One region of the Paenibacillus germinis genome, then DNA from elsewhere that is predicted to be linked to it. Evidence: riboswitches for the same ligand, from Rfam matches in the RefSeq annotation. Region 1 holds a riboswitch; each other region holds the start of a gene.
The links. Region 1 has a riboswitch for cobalamin ahead of GC102_RS35680 (energy-coupling factor ABC transporter permease). Riboswitches for the same ligand answer to the same signal wherever they lie in the genome.
Positions count from the first base shown of each region.

Region 2: another riboswitch for cobalamin. It lies ahead of cobJ (precorrin-3B C(17)-methyltransferase); the one in region 1 lies ahead of GC102_RS35680 (energy-coupling factor ABC transporter permease).
Region 3: another riboswitch for cobalamin. It lies ahead of GC102_RS18100 (ABC transporter substrate-binding protein); the one in region 1 lies ahead of GC102_RS35680 (energy-coupling factor ABC transporter permease).

Region 1 covers NZ_WHOC01000183.1:90,691-96,895, forward strand. The annotation lists gene GC102_RS35665 (energy-coupling factor ABC transporter ATP-binding protein) at 1-191, opposite strand, end outside; gene cbiQ (cobalt ECF transporter T component CbiQ) at 188-997, opposite strand; gene GC102_RS35675 (energy-coupling factor ABC transporter substrate-binding protein) at 994-1,278, opposite strand; gene GC102_RS35680 (energy-coupling factor ABC transporter permease) at 1,275-2,054, opposite strand; cobalamin riboswitch at 2,203-2,395, opposite strand; gene GC102_RS35685 (hypothetical protein) at 2,768-2,914, opposite strand; gene GC102_RS35690 (helix-turn-helix transcriptional regulator) at 3,075-5,354, opposite strand; gene GC102_RS35695 (ABC transporter permease) at 5,556-6,205, shown strand, end outside.
Region 2 covers NZ_WHOC01000149.1:145,283-151,487, reverse strand. The annotation lists gene GC102_RS28105 (guanylate kinase) at 1-114, opposite strand, end outside; gene GC102_RS28100 (hypothetical protein) at 279-509, shown strand; cobalamin riboswitch at 552-752, shown strand; gene cobJ (precorrin-3B C(17)-methyltransferase) at 894-2,594, shown strand; gene GC102_RS28090 (sirohydrochlorin chelatase) at 2,614-3,537, shown strand; gene cobK (precorrin-6A reductase) at 3,534-4,310, shown strand; gene GC102_RS28080 (precorrin-8X methylmutase) at 4,315-4,965, shown strand; gene GC102_RS28075 (cobalt-precorrin-5B (C(1))-methyltransferase) at 4,971-6,101, shown strand; gene cbiE (precorrin-6y C5,15-methyltransferase (decarboxylating) subunit CbiE) at 6,098-6,205, shown strand, end outside.
Region 3 covers NZ_WHOC01000089.1:65,520-71,724, reverse strand. The annotation lists gene GC102_RS18115 (aminotransferase class I/II-fold pyridoxal phosphate-dependent enzyme) at 1-241, shown strand, start outside; gene GC102_RS18110 (aspartyl-phosphate phosphatase Spo0E family protein) at 310-576, shown strand; gene GC102_RS18105 (hypothetical protein) at 638-1,165, shown strand; cobalamin riboswitch at 1,198-1,351, shown strand; gene GC102_RS18100 (ABC transporter substrate-binding protein) at 1,595-2,608, shown strand; gene GC102_RS18095 (FecCD family ABC transporter permease) at 2,610-3,647, shown strand; gene GC102_RS18090 (ABC transporter ATP-binding protein) at 3,653-4,429, shown strand; gene cobT (nicotinate-nucleotide--dimethylbenzimidazole phosphoribosyltransferase) at 4,453-5,526, shown strand; gene cobU (bifunctional adenosylcobinamide kinase/adenosylcobinamide-phosphate guanylyltransferase) at 5,594-6,157, shown strand; gene cbiB (adenosylcobinamide-phosphate synthase CbiB) at 6,185-6,205, shown strand, end outside.

The DNA.
Region 1 (6,205 bases):
AAAACTTGGCCCGATGAAGGTGAATGAATGCCAATAGCTTGAAGAAATAAAGTCGATTTGCCAGAACCGTTATGACCGCAAATGGCCGTTTTTTTCCCCTCGGGGATGCGGAGCTTTAATTTGTTTAAAGCCTTGGTCTGTGAAGCGGGATAGCTGAAACTTACTTCTAAGGTTTCTAAAATCGTGCTCATCGGATACTCCTCCAATTCCAGCGCAGCCAAATTTCAAGCAGCAGTAAGAGCGTGATTCCTACATAACTTTCCAATTTATAACGAAAAGGTACAGGATTAGCTCGGTAGGGGGCCATGTGAATGTCATCCGTAAAGCCTCGGGAGACAAGGCCATTTGACAATGATTTATACCGCTGCATCGTTTTGATAAACATTTGAACAATAATAATGGCTGTATCCTTCAATCTGTTTTGGAAACCGGTCTGACCGCCTCTTGATTGCTGAGCTACATACATGTTATTGGCAATTTCAAATAGGATGAACAGAAACCGATACATAATAAGCATAATTTCCAGAACCAGCTTGGGAACACGAACTTTTTGTAAGACTTGCAGCATTTCGGAAAAAGGAGTGCTGAACATAATAAAGGACACGCAGCTTAGGCTCGCTATAATACGAACGAATAATTTGCCAATTAGCAAAAGACCTGTTGAAGTAACGGACAACTTCCAGTCGATAAATGTAAAGGCCGCCACCTCATGGATATCAGGCAATGCTTCTTGCAAAGGGCGGATCTCTACGACTAGAGCGGGTACACTACCTACAAAAAATAGGCATGCAGCACCGATGACAGTAACATAATATTTGATTGGAACACGAGCATAGCCTACCGTCCATAGGGCCATCCAAAAGGCTATAACTACCTGAACCGCTGGGTGCGTTAGATAAGAAAACAGCAGCATGGTAACTGCAAAGCCGCACTTCCACATCGGTGATAGGGGGCGTAAGGCATTTTTATAGGAGAGAGAATCGATTAATTTCATCATTGGTTTTTGGATTTAGACGCTTTCCCTTTGAAAAAGCCAAAGGCAAACCCGATGAAGCCAGCTCCGATGGCGGCTTGTAAGGCGAATAGCATACTTTCCGTCTCAGCTGGGAGCTCAAATAAAGAAGAGAACCATGGCGTATAGGAAGGTTGAATGCTCTGAATTAATTGTTCAGCGGCGTTATCAGCTCCACCAAATTCACCTTGTACGAAAATAAGGGGCAAGACTGCCAATAATACAACGGCAATCAGCATGAGGGTATTTGCGGTTCGAGTTTTCATAGTTCAGAAGCTCCTTTCATTTTTCGTTGTAAAATAGATAGTTCATTAGGACTGTAAGATTGTAACCAATTCCATATTAATACAGTTAAAATGCCTTCACTAATGGCAAGAGGGATTTGCGTAATGGCAAAAATGCCGCCGAATTTCAAGAAGGATGCTATAAATCCACCTTGTTCAGCTGGGAATGCAAGAGCTAATTGAACAGAAGTAACAATGTATGTGGATAAGTCGGCAAGAGCAGCCGCCAGAAATATCGACCATTTTTGTTTGCCGGTTGTTTTCATCATGGACTTATATATGAAGTAACCAACTACTGGACCGGAGAGGGCCATAGAGAAAGCATTTGCCCCGAGTGTTGTAAGTCCTCCATGAGCAAGTAAAACCGCTTGAAACAATAATACAATCGATCCTAGGACGCTCATAGGGAGCGGTCCGAACATTACTGCCCCTAAACCTGTACCTGTTGGGTGAGAGCTGCTTCCGGTTACAGAAGGGATCTTCAATGCCGACAGTACGAAGGTGAATGCGCCAGCAAGGCCGAGCATAATTTTGAGCTCTGGATGTTCTTTCGTAATTTTGATAAGTGCTCGGACACCTAGAAAGAAGAACGGAAGGAAGGCTGCCCACCAAAATATTGCCCAACCTACGGGGAGAAATCCTTCCATAATGTGCATGCCGTAGACGGTTTGCGGTTCATTAATGAATAGATAGAGGACTAACCCTATAACCACTAGTAAGAAGCTAGTGACCTTTGTCTTTCGTGTTTTTGATTGCATGTTTTTTTAATTCCTCCTAATTTAATGTTTGAGTAACGAACAAAAAAGACCAATCCTGATGGATTGGCCGTGGGTACGTGCGAATAAACGACAAATATAAGCTAGATGTCGAGAGACTTGACGTACACCGCTCCTTTCCGCGAAGGTTTCTGGGTGCATAAATGAAGGTAGGTCTCCTGGCTCTCGGATCATCGTTTCTTTCAGCCTTCCCTGAATATGCATCAAGTGACATGATAGAAAGAAACTCCCCGAATACAGTGGCGGGACCGCTCGGGATTTGCACCCGATTCCCTGTTACCCCTTGCTTGCTACACAAGGGCACCTCATTTATTCGAAAAAATATGTAATTGAAAAGAGTATAACACAATATGAAAGATTCGTAGCATAGAGAAATTTATTATTTTAAGAAATGCAGATAAACAAAAAAAGATCGCGATTTCTCGCGATCCTTTGCCGTGCATGAACGTCCCAGGAGGGATTCGAACCCCCGACCGCACTGGGAATCATTTAAATGTCTTTCGGTCCTTAGAGAAGCTCCTCTAGGCCTTAAACTACGTGCCTTGTTGACACGTAGTTTAAGGCCTAGAGGTAGCTCAAAATATTCCCGGTTGGCTCGGTTGTCCTGTTGTTGTCCTAGCTATCTAGAAATCGTTTTCAGATGCAAAATCTGATTCGGGAGATGTAATGTTGTTAATACCATTGTTATCCATGGTTCAGATCGATCCTACAGGTTTGAGACTGGCGATTCGAACTTGTGTATGGCTATCTATGAAGGTATCATAACGCTCCAACATCGTCTGTTTCACCAGCTGCATATATTCGATCAGATCAGGCTCACGGAAATGTGGCAGCGTATCCATACTTGTTTCACATCCTTGCTATATAGTACCTTACCCCGATACTAATGGATTGTGATTATTAAACTCAATGTCGGGGCTGCCGGTGAGATCTTCATTGCTCCCACTATTTTTTCCCAAAACGGCAGGAACTATCATTCAAAGCTCTCTTCATGAAGATTTTTTAATTTCTTTTTCGATACTCACCTGGCGGATATCCCGTAAACTTCTTAAAGTTCCGGATAAAAGAGTTAACACTGAGGTACCCTACTCGCTGCGCCACTTCGTTTACCTTCAATTCTGATGTCTCCAGCAGCTCGGCTGCTTTTTTCATTCGATAGGTTTGCACATAATCACTAAAATTCATTCCCATCTTTTCTTTGAAATAAGTGGATAAATAGGACGACGTTATTTTCAGATGATCAGAGATAATATCTAATGAGATATCGTCACCATAATGGTTGTGAATGTAGGTCAGAACGAAGTCGCATATCGGATCTGTTTGATCCTTTTTATGGTCGTATAGGATACAGGCCGCTGCCACAAGCTGCTCCAGATATCGATCAAACGCCTCTAAGGTATAACAATCATGGGGCTTCTCATCCTGTATGGTTTCTAACAGACGATCCCGTTCAGCAGGCGAGAAGCTTTTCAACAATTGCTGGGAAAAGCTTTGGGCAAATCTAACGAAATACTCAACGGATGCTTCCTTTTTTTCCAGTAAAGCAAGCATCTTTCTGCCTATTCGCAATAACTCCTTCTCGTTTCCGGCCTCCATATGTGCTTGGAGCTCGTTTCTTTCCCAATCCTCAGGTATATCTCCTGTTATTTTAGTGGAAAAAGGGATAATCTGGGCATCCTCTCCTAATTTCCTCGACTCCAGTAATCGTAAAATGTGTCCATAGGTTTCTGTAAAAGCGGTCGGGTCTGTTTGATGCGGACTGACTGCGATCGTGATCAAGCAGTATAGCTGATCCATATCGAATATTTTCCTCAACCGTTGTAGATGTTCTTCGATCTGATTCGACTCGTCGCCCTTCGAGAAAATAAGGGTAAGGATTAAATTCTGCTCGATTTGGAAGGTTAACGAGTCGTTAAACGATTGCGAAATATGGGTATGGATCAGCTCTCTGATAAAGAAAGAAGCCTTCGGTATATGAATGTCGATTTGCTTTAGGTTATGGCTTCTAAAGGTCAAATGAAAACCGATAAGAACAAACGGTGTGTCAAAAGCCATATGCATCTTCAAATCTTGCGTGTTGGTGTGAATTTGCTTGAGATGATTGATGTACGCGTAATTTTTCAGAAGCGAGTTCTTCCGAGTCAAGTCCTGTCGGATATCGTGATGAGCTTGCGAAATATCCTTAATCTTTTCGCTAATGAAATCGAATTCTCTGATGCTGCTGTTTGTTGGCATGGATACATGATGGTGTTGAATGGAATCCAATATTTTGCGGATCGGATTGTTCAAGCGTTTCGTGAAAAAAATGGAGGCTCCGAGACTAATTGCTATAGACAATAGGAGAAATCCAGCTAACAGCCAGTTCAAACGCACGATTTTTGCTTTGATTTGTGAAGAGGGAATAACACTGGTATACGTATATCCGGTTTCCTTGCCCACCTGATAGTACAAGTAGTTTTTGCCTTGCTGGATATATCCGGTCTTCTGACCGGAGGCCAGTAAAGAAGAGGGAATTGCTGAATAATCCGAATCAGAGGCATAAATAGTCGTGCCCGTTTCATCGGAAATAAACAGCTTGCCGTCTTTAGCCGGCTGATAAAAAGAAGCGAACATACTCCTGCTATTCAACAGAATGATCAAGGAAAATTGGGGATTGAATTGATTTTTGACCAACACTGGGATGAATTGACCTCTATGAATCTGCTGTCCGAAAGAGTTCATGAAAAATGCAGATTCGGGAAACAGCTTGAAGCTATATGGCTTTGCTAGCTCCTGAAGCCAAAAATCCTTGGTATACACCTCGTTCCCATAATAATTGACGAACATTTCCTCGAAAGTCCTTGTCCCTTCCTTTTCAATCACGATCGATTGATCACCCAGTAAATAAATAATGTTATCGATCATTAAATAGGAGTCCGCTAACATGGATTGAAGCTCGTTTCGAATGCGGTATAGCAGCATAGAGTTGATCTGCCCCCCGGTCGAACCGTTCAATAGCTTCGCATTTTCATTGACGTGCAGGCTCATTCCGAGTTTTTTGATCGATAATATATGATTTTCATAATCATTAACGGTGGTATTCAGGTTAGCCTGACTTGTGTTCACGATTTCATTTTGTATGTTGTTGAGAAAAAAAGAGTTGGACATAAAATTGAACGAAACCAGTATGACCACAATGATCATGAAGCTCATCATTAACTTTATAAATAAGCTGCTGTTTTTGTGTTTAAGATATGTTTGCTTGAACAGCATCATGTTCATCCCCTTTTTGTCCATAATCATAGCATATTCCTGTGAGTTTTAGAGTCACGGTAAGCTAGCCATTTTATCGAATGTTATCCGATCTTTAAGTTTTTCGGCTTACGGATAGCCTTCTATAATGTTGAGCATTGTGATTACAGCCGGACCAAGTAAGATATGGTTACAAGGTTCGACAAACCGTTGTTAATGAAATTTGAAAGCTAAGGGGAGATCAGAAAGCCTATGCAGGATACCATGGCGCAAAAAATGATCAAGCACAAATATTTACTTCTAATGTTTCTACCGTGCTTGTTGTATTACATTTTATTTAAATATGTTCCCATGTTCGGAATCGTCATTTCTTTCAAAAACTACAATCCTTTTGTAGGCGTTATGGGGAGTGAATGGGTCGGATTCAAATATTATGTCATGTTTTTTAACAACCCTGATCTTTTAAAGCTTTTAAGAAATACCTTCTTGCTGGGAATGTATAAATTGATTTTTGGATTCCCCGCACCGATTGTTCTCGCGCTTTTGCTTAATGAATTGAAGAATATGGTGTTCAAACGATTTGTGCAAACAATTAGCTATTTACCTCATTTTATCTCGAATGTCATAGTAGCCAGTATGGTTGTCATGTTCTTGTCTCCTTCAGGGGGCATTGTCAACAAGCTCATTGAAGCATTCGGTTTTGAAAAGATTAATTTTATGCTAATGCCGGATATGTTTCGTTCCGTGTATGTGTTTTCTGAAATCTGGCAGCATGTAGGATGGGAAACGATTTTATATTTGGCCGCACTAACTTCCATTGACCCGATGCTGTATGAAGCCTCTGAGATGGACGGCGCTTCGCGTCTGAGAAAGCTATGGCACGTCACCATACCGGGAATTGC
Region 2 (6,205 bases), on a different contig from region 1:
GACGACAGATGAGAAACCAAGCTCTTTGGCAATGTGATGGGCAATTGTTTTACGACCAGAACCGCTAGTGCCAGTAAAGACAAACACCAATCCATTCGTTTCATGACTGCTCATATCAATTCCTCCTTCATATAATGAAAGCGATATCTTGATAGATTTATTATAGTACGAAAATTCTGAAAATTAAAGAAATACTTTCTCGTTTTGATAGGAATCAAAGAGTTGAAATACGCTATAATAGATAGCATCACTTCGTTTAAATGGAAAGGAAGCTAACTATGCCTAAATATGCGAATTTGAGTGCGGAAGCAACGGAATTTTTACGTCAAAGAACGGGAAGCAGTCACTTAGAGTGCTATACCTATATTGACCCGGATCGTGGAGAGGATAGTTTTTTTGTCGTTAAAACGATCAATAAGGTCATTCAAGTTTCTTTTGCCGAAATGACCTATGATCCTAGTAGTTATCAGAGTTTGATGGAAGGACTCTACCGAGCCATCTATGAATAAATACGTGACAACCCTATCGATAGATGGTAGGATGATCGTAATTGCATATCAAAGGAATTAGGTGCCATATATCCATTCGGTGTATGGTTAAAAGGGAAGACCGGTGAAATACCGGCACGGACCCGCCACTGTAATAATCGCCGTTCATTAAGGTAACTCCTTGCAAAATACCACTGGGTAACAACCTGGGAAGGTGCAAGGGGATGATTAAGTCAGGAGACCTGCCTAGTTCAACAACACAATAACCCCTACGAGGAATTAGGGAGTGTTAGAGAGCGGTTACTTCTGGTTTTGTTAACTGTCGTAATTTACCAAGCATTTCTAACATGACTTATGTTAGGGATGCTTTTTTTGTTTGTGTAATAACGGAAAGGGTGATTCAAATTGTCGGGAAAATTGCTCATTATCGGCTTTGGGCCGGGGAGTTTTGAACATATTACGAAGCGTGCACGGGAAGCGATTGGGGAAAGCGAAGTTATTATCGGATATAACACGTATGTGGATCTTATAGCAGGTCTGTTAACCGAACAGCAAGTGGTTCGAACAGGTATGACGGAAGAAGTGAGTCGCGCACAAGAGGCTGTGCGGCAAGCCAAGCAAGGAAAGAAAGTTGCCGTTATTTCCAGTGGAGATGCCGGTGTGTATGGGATGGCCGGTCTTGTCTATGAGGTATTGATGGAACAAGGCTGGACGCGTGAGGATGGGGTCCAAGTGGAAGTGATTCCTGGCATTTCAGCTGTTCATTCGGCTGGTTCTCTGTTAGGAGCGCCTATTATGCATGATTCTTGCACAATTAGCTTAAGTGATCATCTTACGCCGTGGGAGCTGATTGCGAAGCGGGTTGAGGCAGCGGGAATGGCTGATTTCGTGATTGCCCTCTATAACCCGCGAAGCGGTCGACGGACCAGGCAGATTGTTGAGACTCAGCGCATTCTGCTTAAGTATCGTTCTCCTTTAACGCCAGTTGGGATTGTCAAAAGTGCGTATCGAGATCGTCAACATGTTGTTGTGACGACACTGGCTGATATGCTGAATCATGATATTGGCATGTTAACGACAATTATTATTGGCAATTCCGCAACCAAGTTGTATGACGGTCTCATGATTACACCACGCGGTTATCAGCGGAAATACACATTAGGGGCTGAAACACAGCCGCTTAAGCCGCATCAAAGGTTGAAATCCGAGGCAGAGCCCTGGGCTTTGGAGCAATTAGATGAGCAGGATTGGGATGAATCCATGGAGGAGTTTGATGAAGAAGATGAACTCATGGATGACGAGGTTACTGAAATCAAAGAACCTTCTCAGCTGAAGTCAACACCGAATTTGTCACCAAGTAACTCCTTACAGCTTGCAATGGAAGCTTTGCAGCTAGTATCAGTATCCAAAGGGAATGAAGAGGTGCCATTTGAATTTGATGAGAAGCTGACTGCGACCCAATCTATCTTTGAGTTTGCAGTAAGCCCAGGTATCGCGAATAAAAAGTTAACAGCAGCCCAACTTTGTGCGTTAGGCGAGATTGTTGGAGATCGTGGAGATATTGAATACTCACCGCATCATCAACTGATTGTTCGTGTGCAAACCAATAACCCAAAACAGATTACATCCGAACTAAGTGCACTTGGTTTATTATTATCACCGATTGGTGATGTTGCCCAGATCAAAGCATGCGACTTTTGCAATTTAGAAAAAGGTGAATCTATTCCTTATGCGGAAGCAATCCATCATCGAATTGGCAATCTAGAAGTACCTAAAGAGTTGAAAATTGGGTTCAACGGGTGTGGCATGGCTTGTTATGGGGCTGTTCAGCAAGATATCGGCATTGTCTACCGCAAAGAGAAATTCGATCTTTTTCTTGGCGGAAAAACAGTAGGACGAAATGCACATGCGGCTCAACCTGTTGCAGAAGGAATTGACCCAGCAGAGCTTGTCGATTTAGTTGGCAGAATCGTGGAACGTTACCAAAAAGAAGGACATCCGAACGAACGGTTTCATAAATTTTTCAAGCGTGTCAAAGAAATTGAAGGCTACCGCCATCAAGAAATGGTAGGTTTCGTTATCGAAAATGCCATTTGCGGCGATTAGAATTAGGGGGAAATAAAAGATGAATGCTGTTTTATTTGTGGGTCATGGGAGTCGGGAAGAAGGCGGGAATGAGGAAGTACGCCTTTTTGTTTCAGAAATTGCGAGTAAGATGAAAGAGCAAATAGTGGAGACCTGTTTCCTAGAGTTTGTTCAACCAACGATCATGCAAGGAATTGATCGCTGTGTAGAATTAGGGGCTACCCATATTGTGGTCATTCCGATTATCTTATTTGCGGCTGGGCATGCAAAAATTCATATCCCGTCTGCTATTGATGATGCGAAATTAAAATATCCATTGTTGAAATTTACATACGGTAGACCAATTGGGGTTCATGAACAAATTCTTGATATTTTATCCTCCAGGGTAGAAGATCTCGGAGTTCAAGTGAAAGAGGACTTAGGTGAAACAGCCTTACTTATTGTTGGGCGTGGAAGCAGTGATGCAGATGCGAATAGCGATTTGTTTAAAATCTCACGATTATTTTGGGAGAAGCTTCAGGTGAAATGGGTAGAAACAGCCTTTATCGGAGTTACAGCACCTCTGATGGATGCTGGGATTGAGCGCTGTTTGCTGCTCGGCGCGAAGAAGGTAATCATCTTGCCATATTTCCTGTTCACAGGCGTTTTGATTGGGCGCATGGAACAAATGGTTCAAGGGTATCGGGAGACATATCCAGATAAACAATTCCAGATGGCTCCATATTTCGGCTTCCATCCGATGCTTCAAGAGATTCTGATTGGACGCGCGCAGGAAGCGCTTCAAGATGAAGTGAAGATGAACTGCGACATGTGTCAATATCGTCTAGAGGCGATGAAGCATATCGATCATCATCACCATCATGATCATGACGATCATCACCATCACGACCACGACCACGATCATGACCACGATCATCACGCCCATGATCATGACCATGCTCATTCAAGAGGTGACAAACGATGATTCTCGTTCTTGCAGGTACGAGTGATGCTAGGGAGTTGGCGTTAGGAATTCGCGCAGCAGGTTATGCTGTGCTCACAACGGTTGTAACCGAAAGTGCAGCGAAGAGCATGGATGCGGAAGGGCTTGCGGTACTCACAGGTCGCTTAACAGCGGAAGATATGAATCAGCTAATTCAAGATAAAGGCTTACGCGTGGTCGTTGATGCGACCCATCCTTTTGCTGAGGAAGCGTCGAAGAATGCGATGGCGGCTGCTAAATTGGCGGCTGTTCCTTATGTACGTTTCGAACGTCAAAGCTTGTCCATTGAACAAAGTGCACTTGTTACGACGGTTGATGATTATAAACAAGCTGCAGAATTAGCAGCTGAGAAGCGTGGCAGCATTATGCTGACAACCGGCAGCAAAACGTTGAAGATTTTTGCTGATCGTCTAATTGGGCTTCCCGATACGAGGCTCATTGCGCGGATGCTTCCGCGCCAAGATAATATGGAGAAATGCGAAGAACTGGGCATTGAGCAGAAAAATATTGTGGCTATGCAGGGCCCTTTTTCCAAAGAGTTAAATAAAGCTCTATATGACCATTACAAAGTTACTTTGATGATAACGAAAGAAAGCGGGAAAGTCGGAGCCGTGGATGAGAAGCTTGAAGCAGCGCTGGAAATGGGTATTCCGAGTATTGTGATAGGTAGACCTGAACTTGAATATGGGACGCTCTATTCTGACTTTCAAGGTGTTATACAATTTATAAACGATAGTATTCATAAGGAGGGCTAAATAAATGGATTTTCATACGGATTTTAAGCCATTAACGGTACAACCGCAAGAAATTGAAGAGAAAAGCTTTGAGATGATTACAGAGGAATTAGGCGATCATACGTTTACTCCGGAACAATACCCAGTTGTACAGCGTGTAATTCATGCATCAGCGGATTTTGAATTAGGACGCAGTCTTGTCTTTCATCCGAGAGCCATCGAAGCGGGGATTGCTGCCATTCGAGCTGGCAAAATCGTTGTGGCCGACGTTCAGATGGTACAAGTCGGCATTAGTAAGCCGCGTATTGAGCAATTCGGCGGCGATGTGAGAGTGTATATCTCGGATAAGGATGTCATGGAGGAAGCCAAGCGTCTGAACACGACACGGGCGATTATTTCCATTCGCAAAGCGATTAAGGAAGCGGATGGAGCTATTTATGCCATCGGGAATGCACCGACAGCCCTGCTGGAGCTGATTCGCCTCGTCAAAGAAGGAATCGCGAAGCCAGGGCTCATCGTCGGTGTGCCTGTTGGATTCGTTTCCGCAGCGGAATCGAAGGATGAACTGGCCAAGCTGGACATTCCGTTCATCACGAACATTGGCCGTAAGGGCGGCAGTCCCGTTGCCGTTGCAGCAGTCAACGCGCTGTCGATTATGGCGGCGCGTAAGGAGTAGCGCCTATGGAGGAAGTACCGGGCAAGCCCATGCGCCACGGATATACCACCGGCTCCTGCGCCACCGCAGGAGCCAAAGCAGCACTAGTGGCGCTCATCGAGCAAGCGCCGCAATCGCACGTGCACATCCGTATCCCCATCGGGGAGACGGTTGAATTTGCCCTGCACAGCTGCGCGTTCACGGAGCTGTGGGGCGAAGCCGCCCTCATCAAGGACGGCGGCGATGATCCTGATGCGACGCACGGTGCGGAGATCATCGTGCGCGTAAGCTTCCGTGCCGAGCCTGGCGTCGGCATCGATGGCGGCATTGGCGTTGGGCGCGTGACGAAGCCCGGCCTGCCGGTCGAGATCGGTCAAGCAGCGATTAACCCGGTCCCGCGGAAGATGATCCGCGAAACCGTGCAGGAAGTGCTTGACCATTACGAGATCGTGCACGGTGTAGACGTGCTCGTATCTGTGCCCGCCGGCGAAGAAATCGCCAAGAAGACGCTGAATGGGCGTCTTGGCATCCTCGGCGGCATCTCGATTCTCGGCACCCGCGGCACGGTGGTGCCATTTTCGAGTGCGGCCTACAAGGCCAGTGTCGCACAAGCGATTCGCGTTGCCGTGAAATGTGGCTGCAAGCATCTGGTGCTCTCGACTGGCGGCCGGACGGAAATATTCGGGATTAACATGTATCCCGAGCTTCCGGAGGAAGCTTTTATCGAGATGGGCGATTTTGTCGGATTTGCTCTGATACAAGCCCAAAGACAAGGCATCCGTAAGGTGACGTTGGTCGGCATGATGGGCAAGTTCTCAAAGGTGGCACAAGGTGTGATGATGGTGCATTCGAAGAGCGCTCCGGTTGATTTTGGGTTTCTTGCGCAGGTCGCGATCGAATCGGAAGCGTCCGATGCACTTATTGAAGAAATCAGAGGTGCCAACACAGCTTCACAGGTTGGAGATTTAATGGCTTCTACGGGGAATTTGCGTTATTTTGAGCGGTTATGCGAGCGCTGCAACTTAGCTGGACTAGAAGAGGTTGCGAGAGACGGGTTTGATTTCATAGAAACAGCGATCATTTCAATGAAAGCCGAACTCTTAGGGAAATCGGCGATGGTGAAGCGGAGCGAGAATGGAGAGATGGCATACGAATGAGTAGAAATGTGAAAGTGATTGGTGTTGGCGATAACGGACAAGGGAGCCTGCTCCCTTTGTATATCAAATGGATTAATGAAAGTGAAGTACTTGTAGGCGGAGAG
Region 3 (6,205 bases), on a different contig from region 1:
TATTGGTCTAGAATGCCATGAGCCGCAAGGCGCTTTCTATGCATTTCCAAGTATTGTTGCTACAGGATTAACTTCAGAAGAGTTTGCCCAGCGGCTATTATTTGAGTCAAAGGTTGCTGCTGTGCCTGGAGATGTGTTTGGTTTAGGTGGAGAAGGCTTCTTACGTTGTTCATATGCTTATAGTGTTTCTCAACTAAATGAAGCTTTAGAGAGAATTGGAAATTTTATGAGAAAATTGTAAAGAATAACGTAAATAAATATGTTCATTATTGATGAAAACTGGTATTCTTGTAGTAAGGAGGGATGAGCATGGCTTTTATGGAATATCAACTATCAACCTATCAAAAACATTTTCAAATTCGTGAACAGGATTTCGGACAAAGTTGGTTGACCAAGCGTGCGAAGAAGCAAAACTCCCTTACCTTATTAGAAGAAGAGATTCATTCTCTGCGACGAAGGTTAGAAAAGATGGTTTTTGATGGGGAAGAAATGACATCTGATACCGTCGTTGAATTAAGCACAATCCTAGACCAAAAAATAAATGAATATATGCATAATGGGAAAAAAAGTCGGTGAAAACCGACTTTTCTCGCGACTATCGATGGATTCAGATAACAAACGGAGGTACGCTTACAACATGAAAGTGAAATGGCTGTTGGTTATGATGATGGGACTTATGGTGTTCCTTACGGGTTGCGGCGGGCCGAAGCCGGATGTTTCTATATTTATGATGGGCTCTAATGGTTTTCCAAGTGAAGCGGGGGACAAGCTGGAGAGTTCCTTGAAGTCCAAGGTGGGCGAGGTTCCTACAGTCAAAATCAATACATCCCCTATATTTTCGTTGGAAAAAATGATTGTGGAGCTAGCTGCAGGAGGCAACGGCATCTTCATACTTGCCGAAGATCAATTCAAATCACTAAGTAATCAAGCGGGTTTCGTTTCTTTGGATGATACGATCAAACCGGAAGATTATCCGGATGGCGTTATTCAAATCGCTGAAGAAGGTAAGCCTGCTGAAAAGCATCTCTATGGTATTCCTCTTACAGGAAACAAATGGATGAAAGAGCAAGGCTTTGAAGGAAAAGGCTTGGTGGCTTTTATTCCTCAAAATGCTCCGAAGTTGAATGAGTCAAAGCAAGTGCTCAAAGTAATTGCACAAAAGTAACAAGAAGTCTATAATCGACAAATAGATTGATAGTAAAATATGCAGCCATAGGTGCTGGTAAGCTCATTAAGAAGAGATTGCCGCTTAAAAGGGAAGCCGGTTAAAGTCCGGCACGGTCCCGCCACTGTAATCCAGGCATTGAGTTGCCGGGAGAGTCAGGATACCTGCCCATGGTGCCGTTTACGACATCCTTCGAGGAAAAGGATCGCGTTAAATCAGGAAGTAACCTTAGGGTTGCTGAGCACCGCGATTTATCGTCCCTTTTGTTCCTTCGAGAACAAAGGGGCTTTTTTGTTAGTTGATAAGAAAGTATAAGTTTTATACTTTGCTCCACATCAACCTTGACAAACGCGCTCGTCTCTGAGAGACGTCGCAGCCGTTTATCCTTGGGGTCAATCGAAATAATTGTTCAGAGAGAGGGTTTATTAGATGAAAAGGAATTCAGTAAAAAAAGCATTTATTCTTACAGTAGCGCTAGTAACAGCAATTAGTCTCGCAGCTTGTGGTAAAAAGGAAACGGAAATTTCCAATCCGTCTAAGCTTGGCGGGGAAGGGACGAAAGCTCCTGCTGCAACGACGGCCCCATCAACGGCAGCCAAAAAGACGGTCTATCCTTTGAAAATAAAGGATGCAACGGGCAAGGAGTTTACCTTTGATAAAGCGCCTGAGCGTATTGCATCCGTGTCCCCGGCGGAAACTGAAGCTCTTTTTGCAATTGGGCTGGAGGCTAATATTGTTGGTGTATCTGATTTTGATGATTATCCAGAAGCGGCTAAAACAAAACCGAAGCTTGGCAGTATAACGAAGCCTAACCAAGAAGCAGTTATTGCAGCTAACGCGAATGTCGTATTCACAGGGGTTTCGATGAAAGCTGATACGGTAGAAAAGCTGCGTACTTTGAATATTAACGTGTTTAAAGTGGAGCCGAAAACCTTGGATGATGCCATTGCTAACATTCAAACCTACGGATTGATTACAGATCATCAGGAGCAAGCGGAAAAAGTGGTTGCTAAGATGAAAGCGGACCGTCAAAAGGTTGTTAATGCAGTGAAAGACGTCAAGCAAGAGAACAAGAAAAAGGTATACATTGAATTTGCTCCGGGATGGACAGTGGGCAGTGGCGAATACATGGATGAATTGATCAAGCTTTCTGGCGGGATTAACGTCGCAGGAGACGGAAAAGGCTGGTATCAAATCAGTGAAGAGAAAATCATTCAACAAAACCCAGGTGTAATTTTGTTCGCCAATGGGGTCGTCGATACTAAAAGCAAGAAACCACTAGAGGAAATTATCCGCACGCGAAGCGGCTGGGATGCCATTGATGCCGTGAAGAACAAGCAGGTGATTGGCCTCGACCAGAACATGCTCAGTCGTCCCGGTCCAAGAATGACCGATGGACTGCTTGAAATGGCGAAAGGCATTTATCCCGAACTGGTGAAATAAAATGAAAAGAAAATTAATGCTATGGGGAGGAGTAGGGGTTATACTCCTTCTTCTTTCTATTGTGGCGAGTTTGTCGCTGGGTACCGCTAATCTCCCCGTTCTGCAAATTGCCAGTATTCTCGCCAAGCATATCCCTTGGCTGGGAGATCACATCGATGTCACCTGGCCGCAGTCGTCGGAACAAATCATTAATAAAGTACGATTTCCTCGTGTATTACTGGGGATTCTTGTAGGGGCCTCACTCTCTATTGCAGGGGCAGCTTTTCAAGGTGTGCTGCGCAATCCGCTTGCGGATCCTTATGCACTCGGTGTATCCTCGGGGGCTTCTGTAGGAGCCGCATTTTTAATCTATTTTGGACTGCAAGTAGCGTGGTTTGGGCAATGGTCGATCCCTATTGTTGCCTTCGTAACCGGACTTATTTCTTTATTTCTAGTTCTAAAGCTGGCCCAGATCGAAGGGAAGCTGAAGATGGAGACGCTTATTTTATCAGGCGTGGTCATGCAGGCATTTCTAGGGGCAATTGTATCCTTTATGGTGTCTATTTCCAATCAAGTCATAAATGAAATCATTTTCTGGCTAATGGGCAGCTTGGCCATGCGAGGTTGGTCGTATACCTATATCATTTCACCCTATTTAATTATCGGTTTTATCGTGCTGCTTAGCTATGCGAGGTCGTTAAATTTACTGGCTCTGGGTGAGCGTCAGGCATCACATCTCGGTGTGAGTGTAGAGCGTACGAAGCTGATTGTACTTATTGTGGCTACATTCCTTACTGCCGCTGCAGTATCGGTGGCTGGTGTAATCGGTTTTGTAGGGCTCATCGTGCCACATTTAGTGCGACTATTAGTAGGTCCGGATTATCGGTTGATTATTCCATTGTCCGCAATTGGTGGCGGCATTTATGTCCTCTGGGCAGATACACTTGCCCGTACCCTGCTGAGTCCAACCGAAATTCCACTTGGGGTTATCACGGCATTTCTGGGCGCGCCATTTTTTGCTTATTTGCTCCACAAGGATAAGAAAACGTTAAGAGGTTGATCAAGATGATTAAAGTGGAGCACCTTTCCCAAAGCTTTAGGGAACAGCAAGTGCTGGAGAACATCAGCTTTGAGATCAAGCAGGGTGAATTTTTTGGCATTATTGGGCCAAACGGCAGCGGTAAGTCGACGTTACTCCGTCTAGTATCAGGGATTGATCCTGTTAAAAACGGAAAGGTTGACCTAGATGGCCGGCTAGTATCCTCCTATTCACGAAAAGAGCTAGCTAGATGGCTTGCTGTCCTCCAGCAGGATGCGCTGCCTCCTGTAGGCTTTACAGTCCGTGAAGTGGTGGAAATGGGCCGATATCCTTTTCAGAATTGGCTTGGTGAGGAGTCGGCTGATGCGGAAGGTTTAATTGATGGCATTGTCCGGAAGCTGCACTTGGAACCGCTGATTGATCGAACAATCGAGCGCCTCAGCGGCGGTGAACGACAGCGTGTCGCTCTTGCTAAAGTGATGGCGCAGCAGCCGCGGCTGCTTATGCTGGATGAACCAACAACGTTCTTGGATATCGGATATCAAGTACAGATGATGGACTACATCAAGGAATGGCAGCGAGAATCCGAGTTGACGGTTGTAGCTGTCCTGCATGACTTGAATTTGGCTGCGCAGTACTGCACGAGATTAATGGTTGTACATAATGGCGAACTTGCAGCGATAGGAACACCTGATGAAATCATTACTAGCGGATTAATCAGCGAAGTATATGGAACAGAACCGATTGTCCTACAGCACCCCGTTAACGATGCGCCGCAAATTTTATTACAGCCAGGAAAATAGTTGAGCTATCGGAGGACAGAATCATGAATAGGATGCAAGAGATTATAGATAGCATTAGGCCTGTTTATCAGGAGGTAGTGAACCAAGCGAATGAGCATTTGAATCAGTTGACGAAACCACAGGGAAGCCTCGGGAAACTGGAAGATATTGCGCGTCAGGTTGCCGGAATTACGGGCGAAGTGATGCCGATTTTTGATAAAAAAGCGGTCATCGTAATGGCCGGGGATCACGGCGTATGTGAAGAAGGAATTAGTGCATTTCCGGCGGAAGTAACGCCTCAAATGGTGCTTAACTTCCTTTATGGTGGGGCTGCTGTCAACGTTCTTGCCAGACATGCTGGTGCTGAAGTTTTCTGTGTCGATATGGGGGTAAATGCTGACCTTGAGCATCCTGATCTCGTTTCTCGCAAAGTAAGAAAAGGGACGCGCAATATGGCGCGAGAAGCGGCATTAACGCTGGATGAGACTGTGCAAGCGATACAAGCTGGTGTAGAAATTGTGGACGAGTTGGTGGAAAAGGGCTACCGACTCTTTGCTATGGGAGAGATGGGGATTGGCAATACAACGGCCAGCGCCGCGATTCTGTGCGCTTTGACGGGCTTGAATACCAGCATTGCTGTTGGCCGCGGAACAGGCATTGATGATGGCAAATGGTTGCATAAAGTGTCCGTTGTGAATAAGGCGCTGGAAGTGAATGGGCTTCGTGTGGATGAGGTGAATCGATCAAGCGCTGAGTATGCGCTCGATGTGTTAATGAAGGTCGGCGGATTGGAGATCGCCGGACTTGTTGGTGTGATTCTCGGCGCAGCGAAGAATCGCTGTCCGGTAGTCGTCGACGGCTTTATTTCGTCGGCAGCTGCACTCGTGGCGAGCCGATTAGCACCGCTAAGCGCGTCCTACATGCTCGCCTCGCACTTATCGCAGGAGCAGGGGCATGCGAAGCTGCTCGAAGCAGTTGGCCTCGCAGCGATGCTGCAGATGGATATGCGCCTGGGCGAAGGAACGGGCGCGGTGCTTGCCTTTAACTTGATCGATGCCGCAGGCAAGATCATGAAGGAAATGGCGACATTCGAAAGCGCAGGCGTGTCTCGGGGTTAGCCTCTTGGCGATATGCCGGTAAAAGGCAATCTTACGCAGTAAGCATGGATAAGGAGGCGAAGGCGCCATGGCGGTTTTGGTTACGGGCGGCGCGCGCAGCGGCAAGAGTTCTTTCGCGGAGAAGCTCGCTATGCATGGCAGCGAGCGAGGGATTTATATCGCGACTTCCCACATCTACGATGAGGAAATGAAGGAGCGGGTTGAGCTGCATCAGCAGATGAGGCTTGCCTCGGGGTATCCATGGGATACTCGGGAGGAGCCTTTCCAACTGAGGGAATTACTGCTTCAGCTGCAGGAGAGCGGGGAGGATGCCGTGGTCTTGGTCGACTGTTTAACACTTTGGCTGTCCAACTGGTTACTCCATCATGAAGGAGAAGTAGGTGCTTCTGCTCAGGTAATGAAACGAATTGACGAGCTTGTAGAAGCAGTGTCCTCTTACCGTGGACACCTCATCTTGGTTACGAATGAAGTTGGTGACGGCATTGTGCCGGAATATCCACTTGGCCGCCATTTTCGTGATTTGGCAGGACGAATGAATCAACGCTTAGCCGAGGTATGTGAGCAGGTATTCCTTGTCACGGTAGGCATACCCATGGAGTTAAAAAGCAGAGCTTATCGACTGGAACAATAAGTCTTTAGGCATGGAACGGTGATCATTATGTGGATATATTCTTGGCAG